3 regions of the Aminiphilus circumscriptus DSM 16581 genome follow, and region 3 is predicted to be linked to each of the others. Evidence: riboswitches for the same ligand, from Rfam matches in the RefSeq annotation. Region 3 holds a riboswitch; each other region holds the start of a gene.
The links. Region 3 has a riboswitch for molybdenum cofactor ahead of K349_RS0106255 (response regulator). Riboswitches for the same ligand answer to the same signal wherever they lie in the genome.
Positions count from the first base shown of each region.

Region 1: linked by a shared signal. The riboswitch ahead of K349_RS0103330 (molybdopterin-dependent aldehyde oxidoreductase) and the one ahead of K349_RS0106255 (response regulator) in region 3 are both predicted to bind molybdenum cofactor.
Region 2: linked by a shared signal. The riboswitch ahead of K349_RS18510 (radical SAM protein) and the one ahead of K349_RS0106255 (response regulator) in region 3 are both predicted to bind molybdenum cofactor.

Region 1 is NZ_JAFY01000002.1:565,365-573,079, forward strand. Features, by position in the region: gene K349_RS0103320 (pyridine nucleotide-disulfide oxidoreductase/dicluster-binding protein) at 1-1,017, opposite strand, end outside; gene K349_RS0103330 (molybdopterin-dependent aldehyde oxidoreductase) at 1,297-4,026, opposite strand; molybdenum cofactor riboswitch at 4,243-4,363, opposite strand; gene K349_RS0103340 (GlcG/HbpS family heme-binding protein) at 4,475-4,912, opposite strand; gene pruA (L-glutamate gamma-semialdehyde dehydrogenase) at 5,368-6,984, opposite strand; gene K349_RS17735 (thermonuclease family protein) at 7,206-7,715, opposite strand, start outside.
Region 2 is NZ_JAFY01000002.1:623,197-630,911, reverse strand. Features, by position in the region: gene aroF (3-deoxy-7-phosphoheptulonate synthase) at 24-1,121, opposite strand; gene K349_RS16265 (Hsp20/alpha crystallin family protein) at 2,052-2,480, opposite strand; molybdenum cofactor riboswitch at 2,925-3,035, shown strand; gene K349_RS18510 (radical SAM protein) at 3,104-4,225, shown strand; gene K349_RS0103630 (aldehyde ferredoxin oxidoreductase family protein) at 4,401-6,197, shown strand; gene K349_RS0103625 (MoaD/ThiS family protein) at 6,228-6,491, shown strand; gene K349_RS0103620 (ATP-binding protein) at 6,637-7,050, shown strand; gene K349_RS17750 (methyl-accepting chemotaxis protein) at 7,112-7,715, shown strand, end outside.
Region 3 is NZ_JAFY01000002.1:1,193,250-1,200,964, reverse strand. Features, by position in the region: gene K349_RS0106275 (molybdopterin-dependent aldehyde oxidoreductase) at 1-1,109, shown strand, start outside; gene K349_RS0106270 (cupin domain-containing protein) at 1,254-1,703, shown strand; gene K349_RS0106265 (pyridoxal phosphate-dependent aminotransferase) at 1,700-2,860, shown strand; molybdenum cofactor riboswitch at 3,147-3,265, shown strand; gene K349_RS0106255 (response regulator) at 3,364-4,092, shown strand; gene K349_RS0106250 (XdhC family protein) at 4,215-5,051, shown strand; gene K349_RS0106240 (NADH-quinone oxidoreductase subunit NuoE family protein) at 5,520-6,005, shown strand; gene K349_RS0106235 ((2Fe-2S) ferredoxin domain-containing protein) at 6,022-6,420, shown strand; gene nuoF (NADH-quinone oxidoreductase subunit NuoF) at 6,453-7,715, shown strand, end outside.

The DNA.
Region 1 (7,715 bases), 630 kb from region 3:
GATCATCCTGTTCGCCTGGTGGTATCCCTGGACGACGGCGAAGTTGTTGTAGATTTCTCTGGCGTACGCCCTGGGATAACGCTTGTACGTCTCCAGAAAAACGCACTCTCTCACGCAGTGGCGGCACTCGCACTGGAGACAGCGCTGGGCTTCCTCCGCGGAATCGTTCCTCGGAGGGATCGACGCCACATCGCGGAGCGGTGTGTGAAGTCGGGTCGCGTTGGAAATTTCCTTCTCTCTGCCCGAGGAGAGGGATGCCCCCTGGAGAAACCGGTCCAGGGAGTTCGCGGCGCGCTTTCCATCGGCAGCCTCCCAGACGGGAGAGGACGATCCGTTCCGGAGAAAACCTCCGGCGAACAAGCCTTCGATGGTCGTCTCATACGTCGCGGAATCCACTGCCCCGACGGTGGAAAGATGCGCCAGGGCGGGATCGTCCATGCCAAGGTAGGCCGCCTCGCCCTCCCGGAGGGCCGGGAGAGAGAGGGGTTCCTCGCTTGAGCGGGTTACGCCGAGCTTCTGCAGAAACGCCCATGTTTCGGCGAGGATGTTTTGCGGAAGCGTTTCCTCGGGGAGGGAGAGAAGGCGCCCTCCCGGCAGCGTTCCCGTGAATCCCAGAAGGACCCGATACCCCTTCTTGGCCAGTTCACAGGCGCAGACCAGCGAGGAAAGGCCGCCTCCGAGCACGGTGACGGTTTTGCCTTTGGCAGGAAGGCGCAGGGGCGGTGCGGCGGGGCTTGTCCTTTCGAGACAGGCCCGCTCCAGCCGGCCGAGTTCCACTGCTCCCCCCGTTTCGGCCCGAATACAGGCGCTCTGGCAGGGGTGGTCGCAGATTCGCCCCAAAATGTCCGGTAAGGACATGGTCTTTGCCAGGATCTTTCGGGCTTCGTCGAAGCGCTCCTGCGCCATGGCGGCACAAAAAGCCCGTGCGTCCACCTTGAGGGGGCAGGCAGTCTGACAGTAAGGGGGTTCTTCCTGAATACAGCGATGCTCCAGGTCCCTGAGCATATTCTGTTCCATGGATCGCCTCCGAAGGAAAAGACGTTTCCGACGGTTCGTCTCCCCCCGGGAAGGGCGGCGAGTTGTCGAAGAATTCCAGAAAATGCGGGTTCGAAGGCGTTCTGGATTCGCGACAAACACGGCCATTGAGCCGGCAGACTACGTTCCGGGAAGAGTTTAGAAACGTTCGGGCTTCTTGGCAAACCGGTTCCGGATCGAGATCTCCGGGTTTCCGGAAGAGCCGTTCCCCCGCTTTCTCGCTCAGAGGAGAAGCGGGGGAACGGAGGGACGGGACCTTGTCTAGACGTGCTCTCCCCCCAGACCCGCGAGAATTTTTTCCGGGCGGGCGGGAAGCCGATGGACCCGTACGCCGCAGGCGTTGTAGATGGCATTGCCGATGGCGGCGTGGGGACTCGAGAGAGGAAGCTCCCCCACTCCTGCCGCGCCGAAGGGGCCGAACTCGCGCGGATAGTTCTCGAAGTAGACGATCTCGATGTTGTCCGGAATGTCCTTCGCGAAGGGAAAGCCAGCACCGAGGAGCGTGGAGTGCTTCTTGATATCCTCGAAATCCTCGGAAAGAGCGAGGCCGATTCCCTGAGCGATGCCGCCGTAGATCTGTCCGTCCGTGACGAGCCGATTGTTCACCTTGCCGATGTCCGCCATGAGGGTCATCTTGTCCACGGTGACCTTACCGGTCTCGGTGTTCACCGACACCTCGGCGAGGAAGACGCCGTACATGTAAACCACGAAAGGTTTTCCCTGTCCCTTTTCATCGCAGGCCACGCCGGGAACGGTGAATTTTCCCACGTATTTCACGGGTTTTCCCGCTGCGATAGCCTCCGCGTAGGTCATGCAGGTGCCATCGGCCTTACGGAGCCCCGCCACCATTTCCGTGCAGGCCACGCGAATGGCGTTCCCCGTGAGCACCTGCTGACGTGAGCCGCCGGAAGGACCTGAATTGGGTGTTTGCGACGTGTCGGGCCAGGTGAAGCGCAGCCGGTCCGGGGTGATGCCCAAGGGGCGCAGTGCCTCGTGGGCGGTGCCAATGGCGCCCATGTCCGCTCCCTGACCGTGATCCTCCCAGGCGGAGACGATGGTGACGGTGTCGTCGGGATTGAGCACCGCCCAGGCCTCGGAGCTGTCCGGTCCGTCGAGCCCGCAGCCGTAGCAGGCCATGGCGAGGCCGACACCTTTCTTGATTGTGTCGGTGGATTCCTTCTCCGCCTTTTTCTTCGCCGCCTCGTACCGGGGTTTCAGTGCCTCGAGCATTTCTGGATAGCTGAAGACCTCCGGTTCCTGACCGCTGGGGTTCGTCGCGCCGGGGCGGTAGCAGTTTTTGAAGCGAATCTCCCAGGGATCCATGCCGAGTTTCTCCGCCAGTTCATCCATGAGAAGTTCCGACGAGTAGAGGGACTGGGGAGAGCCGTAGGCGCGGAAGGCGGAGCCCCAGGCGTGGTTTGTGCACACCGTGCGTCCTGTCCCTTTGATGTTGGGAATATTATAGCCCGCGCCCATGAACTGGGCGCCTCGAAGGGTGAGCAGGTCGCCGAACTCGGAATAGGGGCCGTGGTCCACGTTGTAGTCCGTCTCCATGGCGAGAAGTCGGCCCTCTTTGTCGGCGGCGTACTTGATGTTCACGAAGAAGGGCGAACGCTTCCCCGTGTAGGTCATGTGCTGAAAGTAGGTGTACCGGAGGAAGCAGGGTTTTCCCGTGGCGAGGGTGGCCGCGCCGACCAGGGCTTCCATGGTGGGGCTGAACTTGTAGCCGAAGGTGCCTCCCATGGGGTTCGACACGAGGGCGATCTTGTCGGGTTCCACGCCGAGCCCTGGGGCGATCATGTAGAGGTGCAGATGGGCGCCGATAGTCTTGGAGTGGATCTTGAGAATTCCGTCGTCCGTCATGTAGGCGAAGCCCACATCGGGCTCGATGGTCATGTGGGGTTGTCTTCCCACGTAGAAATCGTCCTCCACGGTGACGGCGGCCGTTTCGAAGATCGGTCCCGTGGGGTCGCCCTTCTCCAGGTTCTGAATGTAGTAGATGTTGGGCGTGCCGGGGTGAATTTCCAGGGCGTCCTCCGCCATGGCTGCGGGGGCGCTCATGTAGGCGGGAAGGATCTCCAGGTCCACCTTGACCTTCTCCGCCGCCGCGCAGGCATTCTCGTAGGTGTCGGCGCAGACGATGGCGATGGCATCGCCGAACTGGAAGACCTTTTCGTCGCAGAGAATGGGCCGGTCCCAGCCGTCTCCCTTGTTGGTCGGGAACGTGATGAGTCCCGTGATGCGGTTCTTCCCCTTCACGTCCTTGTGGGTGACCACCTTGTAGACGCCGGGCATCTTCTCCGCCTCGGACGTGTCGATGCCCCGGATGTTCGCGTGGCTCACCGTGGCCTGCACGAGCGCGAGCTGCAGCGTCTCCTCCGGAAGTTTCAATCCGAGGTCCGCGCCGTAATCGAGCGTTCCCGTGGCCTTCGCCACCGCGGTGGGGCGTGGATAGGTGCCGCCCCAGATACGGCCGTTCTCGGGGAGGCGGTATTCCAGCTCGCTCTCGCTCATTTCGCCACGAAGTACCTTCGCCGCGGCCATCACGGCATCGACGATGGGGATGTACCCCGTGCAGCGACAGGCGTTCCGGTTCACGTGGAACCACTCCCGGACCTCTTCCCGGGTCGGCTTGGGATTTTGGTCGAGAAGTGCCTTTGCGGAGACGATGAAGCCGGGCGTGCAGAAGCCGCACTGGGCTGCGCCGAACTTGACCCAAGCCTTCTGGAGGGGATGCAGCTTTTCCGGTGTGCCGATGCCTTCGACGGTGGTCACGCAATCCCCTTCGGTGATTCTGTTGATTTTGAACACGCAGGAACGAATCAGTTTCCCGTTGAGAATGACATTGCAGGAGCCGCAATGTCCCGTTCCGCATCCCACTTTGGTTCCCGTGAGACCGAGCTGTTCCCGCAATACCTTCGCCAGGGTGTCCTCCCCATCGACAATGACATTGCGCTCCACGCCGTTGACGAAGAAACGTTTCTGAATCACCGTTCTTCAACCTCCCTTGAACTCTTTTTTGTGTGTCCTGTAATTTCCCGGCTCACTCGTGCGCTCTCGTTCTGTTTCATGGGATTGGCGCAGAAGATGCGTTGCGCTTCCATTCCCCGCCTTTTCACGCCCGTCGCTTTGGTGACATGTCCTTCTTTCATCACCTCCAAACAAAAAGGGACTGCCCGTGCGCAAAGATGGCAGTCCCGAAAGAAGAACATTCTTCTCCGCCTTCCTTGCCAAACACGGGAGGCGTGTCCGTTTCCAGACACACCCTAACGGCTGCATGCCGTGAGATCGCTCTTGTAGGCGATGCAGCTCGGAAGGTTTCTTTATTTTCGGTTGTAATACCTGATACCGAGCGAAAGGGTCCGCTTATGTCCCTTTCAGTCTGATTCTCCGAAACGGAAAGAGAACTTTCTCCCGCTCCGGGAATTCAGCGGTCGGCTTACTTGAGAAGAATCGCCGCTCCTGCGTCGGCGCAACGCTCGTCCTCGTCGATGGTGCCGCCGCTGACGCCGATGGCGCCGACGATGACTCCGTCCTTGTTCTTCAGAGGAACGCCGCCGGCGAAAATAATGACGCCGTCGTTGGACACTTCGATGCCGTAGAGAGGACCATCGGGGAGAGATGCGGCGCCGAGCTGTCGGGTGGTCATGTTGAAGAAGCGAGCGGTCTTTGCCTTCTTGATGGAAATGTCCACGCTGCCGATGAACGCACCGTCTTGGCGGGCGAAGGCTTTCAGGTTGGCCCCAGCATCCACCACGGCAATGTTCATGGGCACGCCCTGGGCGACTGCGTCGGCCAGGGCGGCCTCAAGGACCATCTGGGCCTGCTTCAGGGTGAGATCTCCGGGAAGTTGAAGCTTGGAAACATCCACAGCCATCGTTGTTCTCCTCCTTTGTGAATGGAAAAACTCATGGAACTGCAAATATTTTCCTGTGAATGAAGAATTCTGTCAAGTGATTTTGAGAAGAGACGGTTTTCTTTTGAAGATGTATATTGTGCACGAAATCAAAGGGTGGCAAGATATTGATGCAAAACGTCAATATACAATCAAATAAAAAGAATTTTTCGAGATTTTTATCCTAAAAAAAGAACAAAACTGGACAAAAGAGTTCCCGTCTCGAAGAGTCCTTTGAACAACGCTTTGGAGTGGGCGCCGTTTTCGAATTTTGAAGAAGGATGCGTTTCTTGGGCGGAAAGAGCGGCGTACCAGTTCACCGGCCATGGAGCAGATGCGGATTCGCGTGCGCTCCTCTGCGGAGGAAGAGGTTTTTTGTGGACGAACCCACCCTGAGTACGCGTCTGAAGACGTGGCGTGCCCGGGGTGGGAGAAGGTCATCCCAGAAAGGGGCGTCTCCAGTTCGTGGCGGGAACGGTGGTCTCCTTGATGTTCCGGGGTGAGAGCCACCGGGTGAGATTGTTCCAGAATCCCGCCTTGTCGTTCGTCCCGGAATGACGAGATCCTCCGAAGGGCTGACGCCCCACCACGGCTCCCGTGGGCTTGTCGTTGATATAGAAATTGCCCGCGGCGTGCCGGAGGAGACATTCCGCCGTGGCGATGGCGGCGCGGTCCCCGGCGAAAACAGCCCCCGTGAGAGCGTATTCCGTGGTGACGTCGCAGAGGCGGAGCGTCTCCTCGTAGGCGTCGTCGGGGTAGACGTAGACGGTGATCACGGGACCGAAGATTTCCTCGGTCATGAGCTTCCCTCGTGGATTGGACGTGCGGATAACCGTGGGTTCCACAAACCATCCCTTCCGGTTGTCGCAGCCGCCTCCCAGGAGAAGTGTGTATTCCTCGGGATGGTTCCGGGCGTAGTCGAGATAGCCCTTGATCTTGCGGAATGCCTCCTCGTCGATGACGGCTCCCATGGCATTGCCCAGGTCCTCCACGGGGCCCATGGAGATGAGGGGAACCTCTCTCCGGAGGTACTCCTCCACGCTGCCCCAGAGGCTCTCGGGAATATAGGCCCGGGAAGCGGCGGAACATTTCTGTCCCTGCAGTTCGAATCCGCCGCGCAGGAGATTCGCTCCCAGGGCAATGGGGTCCGCCGACGCGTGGGCGAAGATGAAATCCTTTCCTCCGGTCTCCCCCACCACGCGGGGGAAAGAGCGATAGGATTCGACGGAAGAGCCGATGGTCTGCCACAGGGTGAGAAAGGTCGCATAGCTTCCGGTGAAATGGAGACCGCTCAGGAAAGGGTGGCGCAGGACCGTGGCTCCGTCGGCGCTGGAGAAGGGGACGTAGTTCACCACTCCCGGCGGCAGTCCCGCCTCGAGGAGGAGTTCCATGATGAGATAGTTTGCGTAAAGGACACTCTTCGCGGGTTTCCAGAGGACGACGTTGCCGCACATGGCGGGGGCCGTCGGCAGATTTCCCGCGATGGAATAGAAGTTGAAAGGGGTGACAGCGACGATGAACCCTTCCAGGGGACGCCAGTCGAAACGGTTGATCTCCATCCGTCCTTGAAGGGGCTGCTCCTGATAGATCTCGTGGAGGTAGAAGACGTTGAAGCGCCAGAAATCCACGAGTTCCGCGAGATCGATCTCCGCCTCGAAGGGTGTTTTGGAGAGATTGGTCATGATGGCGGCGATGTGCTCGGTGCGCCGCACCGTGGCGAGCATGTCCGCGGCACGTTGAAAAACCGCCGCTCGTTGATACCATGGTGTGGTGGACCAATCTCTCCATGCTTCGAGAGCGTTCTCCACAGCGGCCTCGAGTTCCCTCGGTCCTGCGAGATGCGCGTTTCCCAGAAAACGTGTCGCATCGTGGGGAACGCGAAGCGGAATCGTTTTGCCGGTGTACACTTTTTCCCCACCAATGAGACAGGGCAACTCCCGGGGTGTTTTCCTCACTCGTTCCAGTTCCGCGAGCAGGCGTTCCCGCTCGGGGGAACCAGGGCCATAGGTCACAAGAGCATCCGCGTCGTTTTTGGGACGATCCATTTTCCACATGGAACTCTTCCTCCTTTATGCACAGATTCCACCAGGGGTGTGGATATGTGGATAAGAAATGTGGATATCTATGGAGAAAAGAGCCTTCGAGAGGCTGTCGTTACCGAATTGTCACGCCCAACGATGCCTGTGGAAAAAGAAGTCAAAAGAAGAATGCGTCATCATGTTGTTTCTTTGTAGGGGTATGTTTTTCGAGAAAAATGCCGAAAAAAGCACAGATGTTATGGGCTCAAAGTCACGATCTGAGTGGGATCTCTGAGAATGATTTCCGCTCCTTCCCGTCCTGTTTGGACCTTTCCCATCAAGACCAATTTACCCGAGGCAAGCATGTCCAGAGAGGGGAGGTGCGGTCTGTCACTTTCGTAGACTACTATTGCCGTGTGTCCTTTCTTTTCGAGGAGAAGAGAGCGCGTTCCCTTCTTTTCCACTCTTGCCGTGCGGAACTCCAGCGTGACGAAGCAGCCTGCGAGAGTGGGCAGCTCCGCCCAGATCTGTTCTCCCGTGAAATGTCGCCCCGCGGCGGCGTTCCAGAGACCACGTCGCTGTTCTCGGGCTTCCCGAAAGGCGTCGCGAATGCGCTCCACATAACGGACGTTGGGTGGCAGGGTGAACGGCATGGCCACTCCTCGCCGAACGAGTTCCTCATTGACGAGCACTTCGCCGTCAGGTCCTTCGGTCCACACATAGGCGAGGAGGCGGTTATAACGGTCCCGGCGTTCCACGTCCTCTTC
Region 2 (7,715 bases), 570 kb from region 3:
CGCGCCGTTCTCTTTCCGCTTCGTCAGATCGCTCCCGAAACCACCGGCGTTGCCAGCGGTATTTCTCCGCACCCCCGGCGGGATGCCGTTTCCAGGCCGTCCGCCCGGAGAACGTTCCGCCCGAGGGCGGAGAGCATTCCCTCGATCTGCCCCATGAGCGTCCCGAACTGGGCGGGGTTGAGGGACTGGGGACCGTCGGAGAGTGCCTTGTCGGGATCGGAGTGCACCTCCACGATAAGACCGTCCGCCCCCGCCGCGAGCGCCGCGAGGGACATGGGCGCCACCAGGTGTCGGTGCCCCGTGCCGTGACTGGGGTCCACCACCACGGGAAGATGGCTCAGGGACTTCACCACCGGAATGGCGGAGAGATCCAGCGTGTTCCGCGTGCGGGTCTCGAAGGTGCGGATGCCCCGTTCGCAGAGGATGACCCGGAAGTTGCCCCCCGCGAGGATGTACTCCGCCGCCTGGAGCCACTCGTCGATGGAGGCGGACATGCCCCGCTTGAGAAGGACCGGCTTGTCCACCTTGCCCAGTTCCTTGAGGAGGGAGTAGTTCTGCATGTTTCTGGTCCCCACCTGAAAGATGTCCACGAAGGGAAGGAGCAGCCCCACCGATTCGGCCTCCATGACCTCCGTCACCAGAGGAAGCCCCGTCTCCTTCCGGGCCTCGCAGAGCAGACGGATGCCCTCGTTGCCCATGCCCTGGAAGGAGTAGGGGTTAGACCGGGGCTTGAACGCCCCGCCCCGCAGAATCGCCGCGCCGGAGTCCTTCACGGCGAAGGCGGTCTCCAGGATCTGCTCCCGGCTCTCCACCGAGCAGGGACCGGCCATGACCACCGCACCGCTCCCGCCCACGGAGATCCCCGGCGCGACTTCCACGGGGCGGGTGCCGCTCCAGAGATCCCGGCTCGCCAGCGGAAAGGAACTCTTCGTCTCCACCACGCGACGCACCCGAGTATCGGCGGCGAGGCTCGCCATCTCCTCCACGCGGGCGTCCACGAGAATGAAGTACACGTCCTCGCAGGGAACGAGCCGAGCGTAGCACCCGCGCTCCTCCGCGCGCTGGATCATTCGTGCCATGTCTCCCTTGGGGCAGCTGCGGTCCACTTCCAGAATCATCATCGTTCGAGCACCTCCTCGAAAAGCTCTCTCCCCCGAAGGGGAAAACGAAAAAGGCCGGATTCGGTGGGAACCCGAATCCGGCCTTGCCTTCTTTACCTCTTCCCGGTTGCTTTCGGAGGATCTTCGACGTTTCAGGCCACCCGGCCCTTCCGTCCTCCTCCCGAGAATACGCTTTCTGCCCCCGGTCTGCCGAATATCGGTGTTCCCAAATGCGAAGGGCCACTGGCGTAATACCGCCACTGGCCGCTGGTAAAGGAGAACACGTAATAATATCGGGAGTCAGGAAGAGAAGATACCGCACTCCGGAGGCACTGCGCGTCGTTCCCGGAAGAACTGTTCCTCTGCATGAACACTTCTTTGTTCTGAGAACGCATCGCCCTGCCTCCCTTCAACTCGGATTTTTGTGTTGTGGAGCACTTTACACGCTTCTTCCCAACATGTCAAGTGGGTGTTGCGAAATTGTCATCCAGGGACACCTCCTCACATGCCGCCGGCGGTCCGAAAAAGACCCGTCACGGTTTCCGGATGAAGATACGGCACCCTCTGAGGCGCTGGTGCTCCACACCTCGGACGAACTCGACGTTCCCGTGCTTCCAGCCCTTTTACGGAGCATCGTTTCGGGATTTCTCCAGAGGCGGCTCTTGCGATGACGGTGTATCCTCGGTAGCGTCACCATTCCGCAAGAGGGGCTCGTCCCCCTGAATCCATAAAGCGCGAGGACAGATTCGGCACAACCGCTGCGTGCCACTTCTTCCAATCCTTCCAAATCCTTCCAGAAACGCGAAAAGGCCGGAGGAATACCCCGGCCTTTTCGTGCGCACCACCCACCCGAACGGTCCCGGAAACCCCCGGCTCATGAAATACCAGGTCATTTCCGGAAGGACAAAGAGAGAGGGGCGTGCGTCGCCCCTCTCTCGGCACATTCCTCCGTCACTCGTTTTTGATTTCCACAACCCGCCCCTCGTCGCGCTCCTTCCGGGCAAGACGGATTGTCATGACGCCGTTCTTCACGGAAGCCCGCACCTTTTCGGGATCCACCTCTGCGGGCACGGCAATGCTGTAGTTGACCTTCGTCGCCCGTTTCCGACAGTGGTAGGTCCGTCCTTCGGGGCACTCCTCCGCCGTCTCCTGGCTCGACCGGACGAGGAGCCGATCGGGAAAAGCCCGAACCTCGATCTTGTCGGGATCGATTCCCGGCACATCCAAGGAAACGACCACTTCGCCGTTCTCTTCGTACATCTCCACCGGCAGGGACGTGTTCGCCGCATTGAAGAGATCCGAAAAACTCCTGAAGAACTCGTCAACCTCGGGCATGAGACTCATGGGCGCTGGTCTGGAATACCGTACAAGATTTTTCATGGTGCTCCTCCTCCTTCGTTCTCGTATTGTTCGCCGGATTTCCGGCGGTTTTCCCTCGTGATGGTCAAAGGATAGTCAAAAGGTTAGTATTAGTCAAATATCAGTTTTGGTCAAAAAAGATCGCCATCACTCTTCTCCGAAAAATAGATCGTCATATTCGAATCTTTCCTCGAGAAATCGCGTTCTTTTTTCTTTTTTGACGGCTTCAACGATAAAACACGGTAGGCATTTCACGGCACGACTCCTCAATCCGGAACGCACTGGAAATGCACGTTCCGGATTGAGAAAACCCGTTCTTTCGGAGCTTTCCGAAATGACGCCGCAGCTCCTCTGCAAAAAAATGATATCCACGCTTCCGGCTTCCATCATCTTGTCAGGAAAGGGAAGACATGCTATGCTTTCCAAATAAAATAAATTGTTCGCATGAGCAAGAGATCCCAAGCAGAATAAACGCACCTTCGACCCGTCGCACCTCTCCGAGGCGCTACGGGCAATGGGTGGAAGGAGTAATCTTTCCGCCTGCCGGATTCGCAAAGAAGGGAGGCCCTCGAGGGCCTCCCTTCTCGCGTTTCCATCCCCCGTCCAAGGCGCAAAAAGAGCGAGAGAAAAAAGAGGAGGAACGCGTGAACGATTTCCCCATGGACTCCACGTCGGGGGCCCGATTTTCTCTGGAAGACAGCATCATCTTCATTCCACGGGACCGACGTCTCCGGAAGCTCTATCTCGAGCTGAGCTCCCGGTGCAATCTGTTTTGCCCCATGTGCTTCCGCCTCTTCCGGAAGGACGGCGAGGGTGATCTGGACTGGAACGTCTACGAAAATCTTCTTCAGTCCGTCGGCGATTTTCCCCACCTGGAGACCTTTCACTTCGCCGGACTCGGAGAACCACTGGTGCATCCGCGCTTTCTCGACGCGGTACGCTGCGCCAAGGCGCGGGGCCTGCGCGTCTCCCTCACCACAAACGGAACGCTCGTGACCCGGGAGATGGCCCGCGAACTGGTGGCGCTCGGCGTGGACGCGGTGGACATTTCCTTCGAGGCGGAACAGGCGCTCCTTCCCGGGCGGGAGACCCTGGCGGCGGCACATCTGGAAACGTTCCGCATGCTCCAGGAAGAGAAAAAACGCGCCGGGCGTTTGCTTCCGGAACTCCGTGCCGCCTTCGTCCTCACCAGATCCAATGTGGACCATGCGGCGGATATCCCCGCAACGCTCTCCTCCGTGGGAGTGACGGTGCTCTCCATGAGCAATCTCGTTCCCCTGACGAAAGAATTGACGCAACTCGTCCTCTATCCCCTCTCCCTGGAGGAGGAGGCGCGACTTCAGCGGAAGATTTTCGTCGCCTGTCAACGGGCGGGCGTGACGGCCCTGCTGCCAAGATTCGCCCTTTCCTCGGAAAAGCACTGCAATTTCGTGCGCTCCGAAAGCGCCGTGATCCGTTCCGACGGCGCCGTGGTGCCCTGCTACCGGCTGGCCCACACCTATCCCGAATGGGTCCTTGGGCGAGAAAAGAGCGTGGTGGCCGCCTCCTTCGGTTCCCTGAAAGAACGTTCCCTCCCAGCGATCTGGGACGACGAGCGCTACGTAAGTTTCCGGTGGCGCCTCCGGCGGGCTCTCTACGCCTCCTGCCTGGACTGCCACCTGCTTCCCGTGTGCGAATATCCCAAAACCACCGAGAGTGACTGCTGGGGTGATTCTCCGGCATGCAGCGACTGTCTCTGGGACCGCAATCTCGTGCGGTGCCCCTGAGGAGGTGGCGCGACAGAAGAGCTGAGAACGAGAAGAAATCGTATCCCCACAGACAGGAACGAGAGTGAAGGCCCCCGAAATGAAGAGCTGCAAGAGACGAGAGATGCTCGAAAGACCCAGGGAAAACAGTTCCGCCCCAAAAGGCGGAAGAGTGAGGCAGGGAAGGAGTGGGAACATGTCCAAGGCATTGCTGCGAGTGAACCTTTCCACGGGAACCATCGCGCGCGAGGAACTCCGCCAGGAGTGGCTGAAGGATTTCATCGGCGGCAGAGGATACGCCACGCGCCTCCTTTACGAGGAGCTGACGCCGAAGGTCGATCCCCTTTCTCCGGAGAACAAGCTCGTCTTCGCCCTCGGCCCCCTGAGCGGCACCAACGTTCCTACGGGAGGACGCTATATGGTCGTCACCAAAAGCCCTCTCACGGGGCTCATCGCCTCGAGCAACAGCGGGGGGTTCTGGGGAGCCGAACTAGCCCGGGCGGGCTATGCCTATCTCGTCCTGGAGGGCAAGGCCGAAAAGCCCGCGTACCTCTGGATCAAGGACGACACGGTGGAACTCCGGGACGCGTCGGAACTCTGGGGCAAGGACGTGGACGTCACCACGGACGCGCTCATCCAAGCGGTGGGGGACGACAAGGCCAAGGTGGCCTGCATCGGCCCCGCGGGAGAACAACTCTCCCTCATCGCCTGCGTGATGAACGACAAGCACCGCGCCGCCGGACGGAGCGGCGTGGGAGCCGTCATGGGATCCAAAAATCTCAAGGCCGTGGTCGTCCGGGGCTCGGGCACCGTGACCCCAGCCGCTCCGGAGGCGCTCAAGGAAACTCTTCGTGGCGTCATGCAGAAGATCAAGGAACACGGCGTCACCGGCCAGGGGCTTCCCACCTACGGCACGGCGGTGCTCGTGAACGTGGTGAACGGGATCGGCAGCTATCCCTACAAGAACTTCCAGAGCGCTTACATGACCGAGGCGGAGAAACAGGCCGGAGAGACCCTGGCGGAGAAATACCTCACGGGAAAGCGCGGCTGTTTCGCCTGCCCCATCGCCTGCGGACGGGTGACGAAAGTGGACGATCTCGAGGGCGAGGGCCCCGAGTACGAGTCCATCTGGTGCTTCGGCGGTGACTGCGGCATCGAGGAACTCCCCGCGATCATCAAGGCGAATTTCCTCTGCAACAAACTCGGGTTGGATACGATCAGCGCGGGAACCACCATCGCCGCCGCCATGGAACTCTACGAGAAGGGCCATCTTCCCGAGGCGGAACTCGAAGGCGGCCCGGCGCTCCGGTTCGGCTCGGAAGAGGCACTTCTGTACTGGGTCGAGAAGATGGGCCGCGCCCAAGGACTCGGCAAGAAGCTCGCCCTGGGAAGCTACCGCCTCTGCGAGGCCTTCGGCCATCCCGAGTTCTCCATCTCCGTGAAAAAACAGGAGCTTCCCGCCTATGACCCCCGAGGCGTCCAGGGGATCGGCCTCACCTATGCGGTGAGCAACCGCGGCGCCTGCCATGTTCGGGGCTACCTCATCTCGCCGGAAGTCCTTGGCGTACCCCAGAAGCTCGATCCCTGGGAGATCGAGGGCAAGGCCCAGTGGGGCAAGATCTTCCACGATCTCACCGCCGTCATCGACTCCACGGGCATGTGCCTCTTCACCTCCTTCGCCCTCGGCGCCGACGACTACGCGACGATCCTCCGGAACGTGACGGGGCTGGAGCGAACCACCGAGGAGATCATGGCCTGCGGCGACCGCATCTGGAACCTGGAGCGTCTCTTCAACCTCCGGGAGGGTCTGGACCCTGCCAAGGACGACACGCTGCCGAAACGCCTCCTGGAAGAACCCATTCCCGAGGGCCCCGCAAAGGGCAAACTGAGCCGGGTGAAAGAAATCATCCCCGAGTATTACACGCTCCGAGGATGGGATGCCCAGGGCATTCCCACGAAGGAGAAGCTCGCCGAACTCGGGCTTTCCCTCTGAACTGAAAAGGGCGGGCTCCCCTTGATACGAGTGACGTTCTTCAGTCTGATCCGGGACATGACGAAGGAGCGGCAGATCGAGCTCCCTCCGGCTCCGTCCGTAAAAACTCTTCTGCACGTCCTGGCCGACCGGTACGGCGACGCGTTCCGCACGAAAGTCCTCGAAGGGGACGACGTCTCGGGAGAACTCATCGTTCTCGTGAACGGCCGCCACATCGCCCACACGGGAGGCGGCGACACGCCTCTCAAGGATGGCGACGAAATCTCCATCTTCCCCGTGGTGGGCGGAGGCTGAGATTGAGAGACGCCGGAGGCGACTCCGCTCCCCGTCTCTAGGGGCGACGGCGCATGCCGCCGCCCTTTTCTGTTCACTTTCCACATCTTTGTTATTATTTTGTTATAATTCTGTCCATAGACACACCGGACGGAGTGAGGGGAGAATGACGAGAGACGAATTCCGCCGAAGAACCTACACATTCAATACCCTTGAGGCGTTCGCTCCCCTGAGAGAGGAACTCCTTGCATTGCTGAACAGACTTTTCCCCGAAGAGGGCATGCTGCTCTTCGTCGCCGTGAACGAGGCCGTGAACAACGCCCTCTTTCACGGTCGAAGAAATGGCGTTCTTCATCTGGTCACGCTCATCGTGGAATGGACGGATGCGGATGTGCTGGTCGTCGTGCGCGATCAGGGGCCTGGTTTTCCCCAGAGCCCGAAAGAATTTCTCCTTCACGAGGCGCTGGCGCTGAAGGAATCGGGACGCGGACTTCACATCATGGCCCACTGCGCCGACGAGGTCACGTTCAGTGCCGCCGGAAACGAGGTGACGCTGCGAAAACGCCGCTCCTCCACATGACACAGACAGCGCAGATCCTAGGACAGCGCCCCGCGAGAGACTTTCGGAGGTGACATCGGTCATGTTCATGAAGAAGATTCTGAAACGCCTGCAGTGGAAATTCTCCCTCGGCTTTCTCCTCCTCCTCGTCGTCGCCGTCGCCGCCGTCGCCGCTCTCGCCATCGGCACCACGACCTCCTCCATGTACGACGAGACGGCAGGCAGGGCGGAACGCAATGCCCTGCGCTTCCTCGCCTTTCTCGAGAACAAGAAGACGCACGCCCTCGAAACGGCCTCGCTGATGGCAGCCGATCCCGTCCTCGTGCGCGCCGTCGCGTCGGGCACCTTCGAGGAGGTGCGTGACCGGGCAGTGTTCCTCCTCAAGGCGAGCGGCATGGAATATCTGGTGGTCACGGACCCCCAGGGGAAGGTTCTCGTCCGCGCCCACGAGCCGGAGAAACGTCCCGCCCCGGACGACAGCATCGCCGGGCAGGCGAATATCCGGGAAGCGATGCAGGGGCGCTCCGGAGCCTTTCTGGAGGAAGGGAAGGTCGTGCGTCTCTCCGTGCGCGCTGGGGTTCCCCTTCGGGACGAGTCGGGTAACCTTGTGGGAGCGCTTTCCACGGGAATCGTGGCGAGCAGCAACAGCCTTGTGAAAGAGGCGAAGCGCCTCTTCGGCGTGGAGT
Region 3 (7,715 bases):
CCATCGACATGCTCGCCGAGAAGTGCGGCATGGATCCCCTGGACTTCCGGGAAAAGAATCTGATCCGCCCGGGAGACACCTTCCCGAGCGGACAGAAATCCGAGGTCTATCCGCTTCAGGCCATGATCACCCGCATCCGCCCCTACTACAACATCGCCAAAAAGCGCGCCGCCGCTCTCTCCACCGCCGAGGTCAAACGGGGCGTGGGCATCGCCATCGGCATCTACAACTCCAACGATGACGGCCCGGACGACGCGACCAGCAACATCGAACTCACCAGGGACGGCGTGATCCTCTACAACACCTGGGAGGATCATGGCCAGGGCGCGGACATCGGCTGCGTGGGGACCGCCCACGAGGCGCTCAAGCCCATCGGCATCAGACCGGAGCAGATCAAGCTGGTGCTGAGCGACACCGCCAAGGCTCCCAACAGCGGCGCCGCCGCGGCGAGCCGCTGCCAGGTCATGGTGGGGATGGCCATCGTCGAATCCTGCCGGAAATTGCTCGACGCCATGCGGCGGGATGACGGGACCTACCGAACCTACGATGAAATGATCGCGGAGGGCATTCCCACCTTTTACGAAGGCTACTGGAAGGCTACGCTCCGCAACAACGAGGGAGAGGTACAGCATTGCACCGACATGGACGGCGCGACGGGGCAGGGATATCCCTTCGCCAACCACATGTTCGGCATCTTCCTCGCCGAAGTAGCCGTGGAGACCAAGACCGGCAAAACCACCGTGGAGAAGTTCACCCTCTGCGGCGACGTGGGCAAGATCAACAATTTCCTCGTCGTGGACGGCCAGCAGATGGGCGGCATCGCCCAGGGCATCGGCCTCGCCATCAAGGAGGACTTCGTGGACGTGAAGACCCACAACAATCTTCTCGCCTGCGGATTGCCCTACATCAAGGACATCCCCGACGACATCCAATTGATCCACATGGAAACCCCCCGGGAATTCGGCCCCTTCGGCGCCGCCGGGACGGGCGAGATGCCCCTCTCCGCGCCACACGCGGCGGTGGGGAACGCGATCTACAACGCCGTGGGCGCCCGGGTGAAGGACCTGCCCATCACCCCCGAGAAAATTCTCGCAGCGATGAAGAAATAACCTGCTGGGCGCTCCGTCTCCGAGACGGGGCGCCCAGGGTTCCATCAACGATCCGTTTGGATCCTTCTCCGGGAAATGCGGAACCGTGTGACGACGGGGCCGCATCTCCCGGTCGTACCACTCCGCGAAAGGGAGGCGACAAACATGTCGGAAGAGACGAAGGTCGGACAGGGGGGGCTCGTCGAGGATCTGCCCCTCTGGGATGCGTCCGCACTGGCTCCGAACGTGCGGAAACGAATCATCTTCGGCCCCGGGCAGTTCTGGGACGACTACGTGATGCGCCATTTCACCCTGCCCCCGGGGGAGAAAATTCCTCCGCACAGACACGCCTGGGATCATTTCGTGCTCTCCCTCAAAGGGCATGGCCGTGTGGTGGTCCAGGGTGAATCGATCGATCTCGCGGCAGGACGGTGGGGACGTGTCCCCCCCGACGTGGAGCACGTCTTCGAGAACCCGGGGGACGAGGATTTCGTGTTCGTCTGCATCGTACCCGCCCACGGAGACCCCCACGCGAAGAAGACCGCCATGCGGGCCGAGCGGGCCGCCCGAAAGACGGCGAAAAACGACGCCAAGGAGGGGGCGGGGACACCGTGAGCCTGGAACGACACGTTGCCGTGAGGTTCTCCCGACTCGAACCCTCGGCGATGATGCAAATGTTCAAGGCCGCAGCGAAACGGACGGGACTCATCAACCTCACCCTCGGCGAACCGGACATCCCCACCGACCCACGCATTGTGGAAGCGGCCCGCCAGGCCGGGCTGGCCGGTGAGACACATTACGCCCAGAGCCGGGGAAATCTCAGCCTCCGAGAGGCCGTCAGCCGCCGTTGGGCAGATAAATACGGCTTCGTCCAGGATCCGGAGGAGATCCTCGTCACCACCGGCGGCTCCCAGGCGTGCTGGCTCGCCTTCCAGACCTTGCTCGAACCGGGCGACGAAGTCCTTCTGCTCGAACCCTACTTCACCTTCTACGCCCAGCAGGTCCGCTACAATCAGGGCGTCCCCGTGGCAGTCCCCTGCCGGAAGGAAAACCATTTTCTCCCCCTCGAGGAAGACCTGCGCCGGGCCGTCACCCGCCGAACAAAGGCGCTCGTCGTCAACTCTCCCTGTAATCCTTCGGGGGCCGTCTTCGACAGGGCGACACTGGAGGGCATCGCCCGCGTCGCCCTGGAACAGGACCTGTGCGTTCTCTCCGACGAACTGTACGAGTCCTACGTCTTTCAGGGAAGTCACATCCCCTTCGCCACCCTGCCGGGCATGCGGGAGCGGACTCTCACCATCGGGGGATTCTCCAAATCCTACGCCATGTGCGGCTGGCGGATCGGCTATGCCATGGGGCCGGAAGAACTCCTCAAACCCATGGACATCCTCGCCATCGTGCAGACCCTTTCGGTGAACAGCATGGTGCAGCGCGCCGCCGAATTCGCACTGAGCGAGGCTCAGGATGCGGAACGTGCCATCGTTGACACCTACAGGCGACGGACCCGGCACGCCGCGTCCCTGGCGAGAGAACTGCCCGGCGTCAATGCCGCACTTCCCAAGGGAGCCTTCTATCTTTTCGCCGACATTTCCGGAACGGGAATGAACGGAGACGCCTTCGCGCTCCGTATGCTGGAGGAAGCCGGTGTCGCCCTCATCCCGGGCATCGCCTTCGGCGAGACATGCGGTGACTTCATCCGCATCGCCTGCACTGTGGACGAGAAAAAACTGGAGGAAGCCTTCTCGCGCATGGCAGCGGTTCTCCGCTCCTGATCGACGCGCCGGAGAGCCGGCTGCGTCCCCTTCTTCCGCCGTGCACCGAACGAGAAAAACCCCGCCACGTCTCCTCGGGAGAATTGCGGCCAGCGATGTCCTCCATGCGACGCGGACAGCCTCGTCGCATGGAGTCCCGCCCGTTCTACGCGCCACGAAAACATCGCTCCGGAGAAATTGCTGCTTTGCCCCACTGTGAAAAGGCAGGGACACAAGAGAGAGGCCCTTTTCCCACTCATGCGGGGAAATTGCACGAATTCGGAGGATCACGTATAATGTATGTTCAAAATGATAGAGCCTCCGAGTCGACGTTCCTAACGGCCCAGGCCCACGGATGTCGACCGATAGGGTTGTCGTGGAAACGCGACCGCCTCCCGTGCGGAAAGGAGGAAGCCTCCTATGGTGCCCGGTTTCCCGTGCAATTTTTTTTCGTGTTTCGAAGCCGTTTTTCCTGCACTCGAGCGTATCGTCGGGTCAAGCGACCTCACCCGGGAGATTCGGTCATGAGAGGTCCGTTCGTACCCCATTCTCTCGACGCGATCGTCGCCGAACAGGATTCCTCCCAGAGAAGCCTCTATGCCGATCTGGTGCGAGAGCAACCCGGCTACCGCCTTGTCGGAGAAGTCGGTTCCGGTGAAACGCTCCTCTCCTTTCTCGCCGACGAACCTCCCCAGTTAGTGGTGCTCGACTTCGCCCTTCCCGGCCTGGGAGGACTCGAGGGCTTCCGCAAGGCCCGCAGCGACTATCCCCGGCTGGATTGGGTGGTCCTTGTCCGTCCGGAAGAGCCCGATGTGATTCGCGGCGCGATCTGTCTGGGCGCTTTCGACTGCCTCATCCGCCCCTTTCTTTCCTCCCGTCTCCGGGCAGCGCTCTCGGCATACCGCACATTCCATCGAGAACTGGTGACCCGCCGTACTCCCTGGCGGCAGGACGAACTGGATCACCTGGTAGGGCTGAAACGAGGCGCCATTCCCCCCGATTCGAGCGTGTTTCCCAAGGGAATTCAAAATCGCATCCTCGAGAAGGTCAAACGACTCCTCCGGGATGCCCCAGGGGGGCTCTCCGCCTCCGAAGCGGCGGAACATCTCGGCATGGGGCGCTCCACGACCCGGCGCTACCTCGAGTATCTCGCCGAGACATCCCAGGTGACCATCGATTTTGATGTAGCACCCGTGGGCAGGCCTTCGAAACGGTACGTGGCCCTCTCGGGAACACCACAGCGACACTGTTGAAACACTATCACGACGCCATCCGAAACACCGGAGAAACAAACACACCGTTCCTTTGGGACGACACACGCGACAAAGGGCGATGCAGAGTTGTTCATGCGATTCGAAGGGAGCGGAGAGTACCGATGAATCAGGCCATTCTCGAACAGATCATGAAAGACCTCGCCAAGGGCGTTCCGGGAGTTCTGTGCACCGTGGTCGACGTGGAGGGCTCCACACCGCGAAATGTGGGCGCCTCCATGTGGGTGAGCCCCGACGGAAGCATCTCCGGCACCGTGGGCGGAGGCGTCTTCGAACACCACACCATTCGAGAAGCATTGGCATTGCTGAATTCAGAAAGAGATCACGCCCTTTACAAGGAAGGACTTCACTGCGACGGATCGGATCCGAACAGCGCCGCCTGTGGCGGCGACATCTCCGTCTTTCTGGAAGTCGTCGGTCGGGAACGGGAACTCGTGATCTTCGGCGCGGGACACGTGGGCAAAGCCCTTGCCCAGGCAGGACAGTTCGCTGGATTTCGCGTCTTCGTCTGGGACGAGCGGGAGGAATTCGCCAACGCCGAAAACATCCCCTGGGGCACCACCATCGCCTGCCCCCTGGAGGAAATTTTCGACAGAGGGCTGAAGCTGCACGGACGAAGTTTCGTCGTCATCGCCACCAGAGGACACGCCCTCGATTCAGAGGTGGTAAAGACCATCGAACACTGCGACGCCGCCTACGTGGGCATGATCGGATCCATGCGCAAGATCGCCTTCGTTCGGAAACGCCTCCTCGACGAAGGAGTCTCGGAAGCCCATCTGAACCGTATCTACCAGCCCGTCGGCCTTCCCATCCGGGCGGAGACACCCGAGGAGATCGCCATCTCCGTGGTGGCGGAACTCATTGCGGTACTCCGCAAGGGGGATCTGTCCTCCCTCAGGAAGGGACTCAACGGAGGCAACACACCCGCAACGCGGGAATGAACCGAGAACACGGAACACCCCGTGGAATCGACGAAGACCGTCGGAAACACCTGTTCCTTTTCGAAGAAAAGCGGCGTTGCATTCTTCGCTGTAATACATATTATGTAAACCTGTTTCTCTCCATGAGGAAGGAGGAGGGCTGTATGTTTGATTCGGGTCCGTACGTGCGACATCCGACTCCGTAACACATTTCGCTTTCTCCCGCCTTCGAAGCCCGAATACACGTAAAAAAATCGCCCGAGCGTCCTTCTTGCAAGGCGAATGTGGGAATTCACCTTGCGGAAAGGAGGAGAGGCGTGTTTTTTTGCCTTGACTAGAGATTTTTTTCACGATATGGTGTATGCAGGGGATTGCAGGGCCGGTTTCGACATCTTTCCTTCGAAAGTGCCGAAACAGCGGGTGCGTGTCGTCGCAAGGCACCCGGGCGGAAATCATCCACCCCCTATTGAAGAAAAAGGAGGCCATGCAATGTGCACATGCTCTGTCAAAGAGGATCCGCGCTTCACTGAACTTGCGGATTTCATCGCCTCGCTTCCGGATCGGAAGGGAGAACTCATCACCGTCCTCCACAAAGCCCAGGGGATTTTCGGCTATCTTCCCCGGGAGGTTCAGGAATTCGTGGCGGAACACATGGAACTCTCCCTCGCCAAGGTCTACGGTGTCGTCAAGTTCTACTCCTTCTTCACCATGACACCCAAGGGACGTTTCCCCATTTCGGTCTGCATGGGAACCGCCTGCTATGTCCGAGGCGCCGAAGATATCGTGGCGGAACTGTCCAAACAGTTGAACATTTCCGTCGGAGGAGTGACGGAGGATGGAAAGTTCTCCCTGGACACACTCCGCTGCGTGGGGGCCTGTGGTCTGGCTCCGGTGGTCATCGTGGGGGAAAAGGTGTACGGACGAGTCGTGCCCAAGGACATCGAGGGCATACTCGCCGAGTACGCCCAAGCCTGATCCGGAGGTGAACATCATGTCAAAAATCCAATCCCTCGATGCTCTCAGAAAGCTTCAGAAAGAACTCACCAGCGCCACGGATCTTCGCGAAAAAGGGCAGAACATCGAACGGCTCGTGCAGGTGAAGGTCAGCATGTCCACCTGCGGCATCGCCTCCGGGGCACGGGAGACGCTTGCGGAGTTCATGCGCCTTGCGAAAGAGCGGGGACTGACGGAGATCGTCTTCACCCAGACGGGATGCATGGGCTACTGTCACTCGGAACCCACCGTGGAGATCACGCGCCCGGGAGAAGAGCCCGTCGTCTATGGCAATGTCAAGGGCGACCGCATCCGGGAAATCCTTGACAGCTACATTCTCCGCGGCGAAATGGTGGACGGGATCATTCCCACGGCCTACCGGACCATCCACGAATGAGTCGGACGGACGCGAAAGGAGAACCACAACCCATGCCGGAAATCAAAATGCACCTCCTGGTCTGCTGCGGTACCGGCTGCATCTCCTCCCAGAGCGACCGGATCGTGGAGAGCCTGAAAACCGCGCTGAAAAACCGCAATCTGCAGGACGAGGTGAAGGTGGTCCTGTCGGGATGCTTCGGCTTTTGTGAAAAAGGTCCCATCGTCAAGGTGGCGCCGGACAATACCTTCTACGTCCAGGTCCGCCCCGAGGACGCCCAGGAAATCGTGGACGAGCACGTTCTCAAGGGACGCAAGGTGCATCGCCTGCTCTACGTGGATCCCAAGACGGAAGAGCATATCGCCGATTCCAAGCACATGGGCTTCTACAAGAAACAGATGCGCATCGCCCTGCGGAACTGCGGCTTCATCGACCCGGAGAACATCAACGAGTACATCGCCCAGGGAGGCTACCAGGCCCTCGGCAAGGCACTCTCGGAGATGACGCCCAAGGACGTCGTGGAAGAGATGAAAAAATCCGGCCTCCGCGGTCGGGGCGGCGGCGGTTTTCCCACGGGACTCAAGTGGGATTTCGCGGCGAAACAGCGGGGGGGAACGAAGTACGTCATCTGCAATGCCGACGAGGGCGACCCCGGTGCATTCATGGACCGCTCCATTCTCGAAGGAGACCCCCACTCGGTGGTGGAGGCCATGGCCATCTGCGGCTACGCCATCGGCGCACAAAAAGGCATGGTCTACATCCGTGCGGAATATCCCCTCGCGGTGAAACGCCTCCGCAAAGCCATCGACGACGCCCGCGCGACGGGCCTTCTCGGAGAGGACATTCTCGGAACAGGATTTTCCTTCGACATCGAACTCCGCTACGGTGCGGGAGCCTTCGTCTGCGGCGAAGAGACGGCCCTGATCCGTTCTTTGGAGGGCGAACGGGGCGAGCCGACGAGCAAGCCGCCCTTCCCCGCCGAAAAGGGATTCTGGGGCAAACCCTCGAACGTGAACAACGTGGAGACCTTCGCCAATGTACCGGTGATCCTCACCAAGGGAGCCGACTGGTTCGCTTCCATCGGAACCGAGAAATCCAAGGGGACCAAGGTCTTCGCTCTGGCGGGAAAGGTGAACAACGTGGGGCTCGTGGAAGTGCCCATGGGCACCACGCTTCGGGAGGTCATCTTCGACATCGGCGGAGGCATCCGGGACGGCAAAAAATTCAAGGCGGTCCAGACCGGAGGTCCCTCGGGAGGATGTCTCACGAGCAAGCACCTGGACACGCCCATCGACTTCGACAACCTTATCGCGGCG